3 regions of the Paenibacillus sp. PvR133 genome follow, and region 3 is predicted to be linked to each of the others. Evidence: riboswitches for the same ligand, from Rfam matches in the RefSeq annotation. Region 3 holds a riboswitch; each other region holds the start of a gene.
What was found. Region 3 has a riboswitch for glycine ahead of JOE49_RS25560 (alanine/glycine:cation symporter family protein). Riboswitches for the same ligand answer to the same signal wherever they lie in the genome.
Positions count from the first base shown of each region.

Region 1: it holds a riboswitch for glycine, as region 3 does, so the genes downstream of both, sdaAB (L-serine ammonia-lyase, iron-sulfur-dependent subunit beta) here and JOE49_RS25560 (alanine/glycine:cation symporter family protein) in region 3, are expected to answer to the same signal.
Region 2: it holds a riboswitch for glycine, as region 3 does, so the genes downstream of both, gcvT (glycine cleavage system aminomethyltransferase GcvT) here and JOE49_RS25560 (alanine/glycine:cation symporter family protein) in region 3, are expected to answer to the same signal.

Region 1 covers NZ_JAFIBS010000001.1:1,741,649-1,743,917, reverse strand. The annotation lists gene JOE49_RS07780 (DUF6359 domain-containing protein) at 1-710, opposite strand, end outside; glycine riboswitch at 926-1,041, shown strand; gene sdaAB (L-serine ammonia-lyase, iron-sulfur-dependent subunit beta) at 1,253-1,942, shown strand; gene sdaAA (L-serine ammonia-lyase, iron-sulfur-dependent, subunit alpha) at 1,932-2,269, shown strand, end outside.
Region 2 covers NZ_JAFIBS010000001.1:5,661,070-5,663,338, reverse strand. The annotation lists gene gcvT (glycine cleavage system aminomethyltransferase GcvT) at 1-971, opposite strand, end outside; glycine riboswitch at 1,150-1,248, opposite strand; gene gcvH (glycine cleavage system protein GcvH) at 1,643-2,041, shown strand.
Region 3 covers NZ_JAFIBS010000001.1:5,846,527-5,848,795, reverse strand. The annotation lists gene JOE49_RS25565 (glycoside hydrolase family 1 protein) at 1-803, shown strand, start outside; glycine riboswitch at 972-1,048, shown strand; glycine riboswitch at 1,067-1,161, shown strand; gene JOE49_RS25560 (alanine/glycine:cation symporter family protein) at 1,316-2,269, shown strand, end outside.

The DNA.
Region 1 (2,269 bases), 4.1 Mb from region 3:
TCATATTGGCGCAACTTATCATATGTTATAGCCTGCTCTCCATAAGTAAAAGGAATGGGACGATTCAATTGGTCTACCGTAAAGCCTACATTACGCAGTCCATTGGCAAAGTCGGAGAAGGCGCCTTCAATGACCCAATCTGCTGCACCAGCGGTCTGTGCGTGCGTATTATCGAACAGCACCTTTTTGCCTTTTCCATCCGGCAGTGTAGTACCGGGTTGACCCGGGTTGCCAGGTTCGCCTGGTTCCCCCGGCTCGCTTCCGCTCACCAGTTCAACAGCGCTTGGACTTTTCACTCCACCAAAATTATTGTAGGCGCCGAGTGTACCCGTCACACGAATTTTGCTGCCGATCAGCTCAGGATGGCCTGATAGCCCATATTGCCCTCTGTACGCTGAAGTCAGCTGTACATCCAACAGATTAGACGTATTACGTTCATTTGCCTGATCGGCAATCAGTACGTTAAAATCATTCGCGAACGGGGAAGAAAAGTTAGCCGTTTTCGATCCGGTAGCATGTCCGACGATGTAACCTTCCACCGTCACCGTACCTCCACTGCTTTGGCGCTGAAGTGCTTCGGCTACTGTCAATGCTCCCTCCGCCTTGACCTGACCGAATGGAACGAAGATCCCAATCAGCAGTGATACGATCGCTGCTAGATGCAACATCCCTTTTAAGCGTGAACCTGTGAATCGCAAGCCTTTTACCATACGTCAATATCCCTCCTATGATTTCCATAAATATACTTGTCCTTTATCAGATTAGCCGCCAATCTTCTAATTCCTTCCTGATTTCATCCATAATTATGTAAATTTTAATCTTTTTTATTGGAAACGCACCTGTTTATGTAAAAATTGAACCCTGTGATTGACACCGAGCACGGCATACATTACCCTAAGGAAGACATGTAGAACGGTATACGCGAATGAAGATGACGGGAGAGTCTGTCCAGGGAGCCTACACTCTGGCGGCACCGAAGGAGCAAGACGCCAGCACCCGGCTGGCGGATAATCTCTCAGGTCCATGTATCGTCATCTGACGCAACTCTGGAGAGAGCGCAAGCCACCCAAGGGGTAAGGCGGTAAGAACACCGCACGAAACTCTCAGGTAACGAGGACAGAGATAAGGGAAACTTCCTTATCCTGTCCTTTTTTGTGCTCACATTGTGCGTCAGCATTAGGAACCGTCATAACCGCGCAAAGACGCGGAAATACCATATAGTATGGTATTAGAACATACAGGGGGCCACACCATGCGTTTCAAAGATGTATTTTCTATTATCGGTCCGGCCATGACCGGACCTTCCAGTTCACACACCGCAGGCGCGGTGCGGCTCGCACGCGTTGCCCGGCACTGGCTCGGGACGCAGCCTGACCGTGCCCGCATGACGCTGTACGGCTCCTTTGCCGACACGTATAAAGGACACGGTACAGACCTGGCGCTCATCGCAGGGCTGCTTAATTACGATACGGACGATCACCGGATTCCGGATGCCGAGCAATGGGCAGAGCAAGCCGGGATGGCCGTGGAATTCGCCGTCAGCGGACTCCCCGCGCCTCATCCGAACACTGTCCGTTTCGAACTGTGGAAGGGCGAGGATCAGCGCACACTGCTGGGCTCCTCCATCGGCGGCGGCAGCATCCATGTCCAGCAGCTCAACGAATTCCGGGTCAATCTGACCGGGGAGCTGCCTACGCTGGTGCTTCTCCACTCGGATAAGCCCGGTACATTGGGCGCGATAACTTCAGCGCTGGGCGCGGCCCACATTAACATTGCCTATATGCACGTAGATCGCAAAGGCCGGGATGGTGAAGCACTCACCGCCATTGAAACGGACAGTTCTGCTCCAGCTGAACTGATTGCGGAACTGCGTTCTTTACCTCATATGTATGAAATTAAGATGATTAATTTGAAAAAAGGAGCTGAATCCGATGCGGTTTAGCCATCTGCATGAAATCAGCGCTTTATGCGCTGAAGAATCCACCACAATTGGCCGCTTGATGATTCAAGAGCAGGTACAAGAGACGAATACAACGGAGGAAGAAATCTTTCGCCAAATGTCTGATTATTATGAAGTCATGAAGGAAGCCGTTCATCGCGGTCAGACACAAGACACCGTATCCCGCAGTGGATTGACGGGCGGTGACGGCAAGCGCCTAGCCGAGTATCTGCGGTCAGGGGAAACCTGCTCCGGCGATGCCTCCGCGCTCGCCATGGCTTATGCCCTCTCTGTGTCGGAGGTAAATGCATCCATGGGTCGCATTGTCGC
Region 2 (2,269 bases), 190 kb from region 3:
TTCAAGGTGGGCGACTGAGTCCCCGTTGTGACCTCACCAATGTGTTGTCCTTCTGCGAATACCGGGTAATGGGCGCGTGGGATACCGCGATCAATCATTTCCAGCCCGATCAATTTGCGAGGAATCCCTTGTTCTTTCTGACGTTGCAGTGCTTCTCTACCGATAAAATCTCCTTTATTCAGCTTGACGAAGAAACCTAGACCAGCTTCGAGTGGTGAAATCGTGGCAGATAACTCCTGACCATATAGCGGCAACCGTGCCTCAAAGCGTAGTGTATCCCGAGCACCAAGTCCAGCGGGAATCAGCCCATACGACTCACCGGAACGAAGCAAACCCTCCCATACGGCTGGTGCTTCCGCAGCAGGTATATAAAATTCAAAACCGTCTTCGCCCGTATATCCGGTTCGTGAGACCAGTGCTTTTGCTCCGAACAATGGCACATTCTCATGGAAGCGGAAAGATGCCAGATTCGTAATGTCCGTATCTGCCACGGCTGCGGCAATACGTGCTGCCTCCGGTCCTTGCAACGCTAGCAATGCTATCGCATCAGACACATTCTCCATGTGAACGGATGCAGGCATATGGCGAATTAGCCAATCCCAATCCTTATCGATGTTGGATGCGTTCACAACGAGCATGTAGCGTTCCGGTCCTTTGCAGTAAACAAGTAGGTCGTCTACTACCCCTCCATCGGGGTAACACAGGAGTGAATATTGTGCCTGACCTGGTTCCAACTGGCTGACATCATTCGTGGTCACCCTTTGCAGAAAAGCTTCGGCTTCTTTGCCTTCAACCAAAAATTCGCCCATATGCGATACATCGAATAAACCCGCACGTTGCCGGACGGCCTCATGCTCCTTTTGAATGCCGCTAAACTGAACCGGGAGCTCCCAGCCGCCAAAGTCAATGCAACGAACCCCAGACTGCGTCCCGTAGGACGAATATAGCGGTGTTTTTCGCAAATTAGTCATTATTCCACTCCTATCCGGTGTGATCGGCTAAACAAAAAAAGACAGGCCGAAAAAAACGTATAGACGGCAGTCTACACTCTTTTTTTCAGCTCTGTCCTTGATACCAGAAAGTTACCCCGGTATGTACCGGGTTTCCCCTTGGGTGATCCGCTCCAATAGCGAATGCTCTCCAGAGATGCGTCCGGCAGAGGTCCTTTTGCCTGAGAGATTCACCTGCAATGCAGGTTTACTCCTTCGGCGCTACCTTCGGGATCAACGGTATATTACCTGGCTTTGCAGATAACAACCTGATCCGATTCGCGTGCACTTATGTCTCACAAGCGGCAACAGCTATGCGAATCTTTTTGGCAGTCTCTCCCTCCGCGTTCATCCGCGTTTGCAGTTGTCGGGGTGTTTCCCAAAGCATTTGCTATAACCCATTAATACGCAAATTCATTCAAAATGTCAATAAAAATGTCATCAAAAACAATAGAAAAAACATTTAATATATAAATAAGGATATGTAAGCGTTTGTTATAAGCTATCATATTTTTATATAGTACGCTATATGAGGTGATATGAAGTATTTTTGTTAGTATTATTGACATGAGTGTTCTTGTTGTCATAATCTTAACCTGTCTAGTACAGGTGAGCAAAAGCGATTTTATTCATATGGAAGTGAGGGGAACAGAATGGGTGAAGTAAAGCAGCAACTTTGGTATACAGACGAACATGAGTGGGTTCAGCGGACAGAGAATGGAACGGTACGAATTGGTATTACAGACTTTGCACAGCATCAACTGGGTGATATTGTTTTTGTAGAATTACCTGAGGCGGGAGCAACGATTGAGCAGGGAGCGGAGATCGGTACGATTGAATCGGTGAAGACAGTATCCGACCTTTTTGCTCCGGTGACGGGAACCATACTAAAAGTGAATGAAACGCTGGAAAGTACACCTGAGCTAGTGAATGAATCTCCCTATGAAAAAGGTTGGATGATCGAAGTAGAGATGGATAAAGATGTGGAGGAAGCCTTGGGCAAGCTACTGTCTGCGGATCAGTATGAGCAGTTGATTTCCGATGAGCAATAATGGAGCATTGTAGTATGGAGTAAGAGGGTTATTTGTCTGCTCGATTTTTGTATAAAATAGTCGCTATGATTTGACGTAGCGGCTATTTTTTTGTCTTTTTGCAAACGTAATTACGTGTTTTATTCTGATTTAGAGGGTTGTCCCCATATAAGAATCATACATAATCCAGCACGGTTTTTCGACTAATTTCTATAGCTACAGGTCATATTAAGAAGAATTATGCAGGTA
Region 3 (2,269 bases):
ATCAAGCATTGCATCATCAATTTGTAGCTAGTGCACTGGCGACCAAACGGGGACATGAGATCATCCCAGGCGCTCAGATCGGCTGTATGCTGGCTCGTATGGAAAGCTATCCACATACGTGTAATCCAGCGGATATACTGAAAGCCCAGCATGAAAATCAGATGAACCTGTTCTTTACGGATGTGCATGCCCGTGGGGAATATTCCAACTACATGAATCGTTATTTTGAAGAAAATAATGTTGTTATACACACAGAACCAGGCGATGCCGAAATTTTAAAAAATAACACGGTCGATTATATCTCATTCAGCTACTACATGACCTTGACCGTTTCTGCAGGTCCAGAAGGTGAGAAAGCAGCAGGAAACCTGATTGGCGGGGTGAAAAATCCATATTTACAGTCCTCTGACTGGGGATGGCAAATTGATCCGATCGGTCTGCGTGTTACGCTGAACACGTTATATGACCGCTACCAAAAGCCGCTGTTTATCGTGGAAAATGGCCTAGGTGCTTATGATAAGGTGGAAGAAGACGGATCTGTGCATGACACATATCGTATTGATTACTTGCGTCAGCATATTGTTCAAATGAAGGAAGCAATTGCCGACGGTGTTGATCTGATTGGTTACACCAGCTGGGGTCCTATCGACCTTGTGAGCATGTCTACTTCCGAAATGTCCAAGCGCTACGGATTTATTTACGTCGATCTGGATGATGATGGTAACGGAACGCTCAAACGCTCCAAAAAGGACTCATTTAACTGGTATAAAAATGTGATAGCAACCAATGGTGAAGAATTGTAATTTCATATCATCTCGGGCGGGTATAGCAGAGGACATCCTAAGGATGCAATCTGCTGTACCCGCTTTTTTGATAGACACAATAATAATATTTCAGAGGGCTTCACAAACTTTTCACTTGTAATAAGCTGAAAGTTTTCTGTATAATGAATAAAAATTTCATATGTCTGGTTGATGTTTGCGGGAGATGGAACGAAGGTTCCGACCGAAGGGGCAAAACTCTCAGGTGCTTAGGCTGATTACAGCAACAAGCGGGGACCGTAAACGGACAGAACTCTGGAGAGACCCTTAATTGGGCGCCGAAGGTGCACCGCAGAGAACATCTGCTTAAACTCTCAGGCAAAAGGACAGAGACGCGAATAACCTGTGACAGGGAATGCCCTAGGCTTTTTTATATTAGAGGCAGAAACCTGCGCAAGATGGTTGTATTTTTTCGTGCCTTTAACCTCTCCAGGAGTCGAATCAGCGGATTTGACTCTTTTTTGTTTTCTAATATGCTGGAGGAGCGGGTTGAAATGAATTTGGTACATGTGTTAGAAGCGATTAGCAGTTGGATATGGGGGGCGCCTCTCATCATTCTTGTCATGGGAACGGGGTTGTGGCTGACCATACGTTTGAAGATGCTGCAGGTATTCCGCCTGCCCCTGGCGATCAAGCTGATCGGTAAGGCCCCGAATGAAGGTAGCGGGGATGTAAGTAGTTTTGCGGCTTTGAGTACAGCGTTGGCGGCTACAGTTGGCACAGGAAGTATTGTCGGCGTAGCGACAGCCATTAAGCTGGGCGGGCCGGGTGCCTTGTTCTGGATGGTCGTTGCAGCCTTTTTTGGGATGGCGACGAAATATGCGGAAGGTGTACTTGCGGTAAAATACCGGGTGAAGGACCGGAATGGGCAATTTTCCGGCGGCCCGATGTATTATATTGAGAAAGGTCTGGGACGCCGTTTTAAACCGCTGGCGATGCTGTTTGCTTTTTCGGGCATGCTGGTAGCGTTGTTCGGGATTGGAACGTTTCCGCAGGTCAAAGCGATTGTATCTTCGACTGAAAACAGTTTCGGCGTTCCGCCCATTGTAACGGCCCTGATTATTGCTATCCTTACAGGACTGGTTACTATTGGAGGACTCAAAAGCATTGCCAAGGTATCGACGAAGGTCGTTCCTTTTAAAACAGGCTTGTACGTACTGATCTGTCTCATCGTACTGATTCGGTTTGCTGACCAACTTCCTGCCGCAATTGCGCTGGTGCTCCATTCGGCATTTTCAACTACATCTGCAACGGGCGGATTTGCCGGAGCTACGATTATGCTGGCGATGCGAAGTGGGGTAGCCAGAGGTATTTTTGCCAATGAGGCCGGATTGGGAAGCGCACCGATTGCAGCTGCAGCTGCCAAAACCAAATGGCCTGCGGAGCAAGGGCTAATTTCCATGACAGGCGTGTTTATTGATACGATGGTTATTTGTGTGATGACCGGG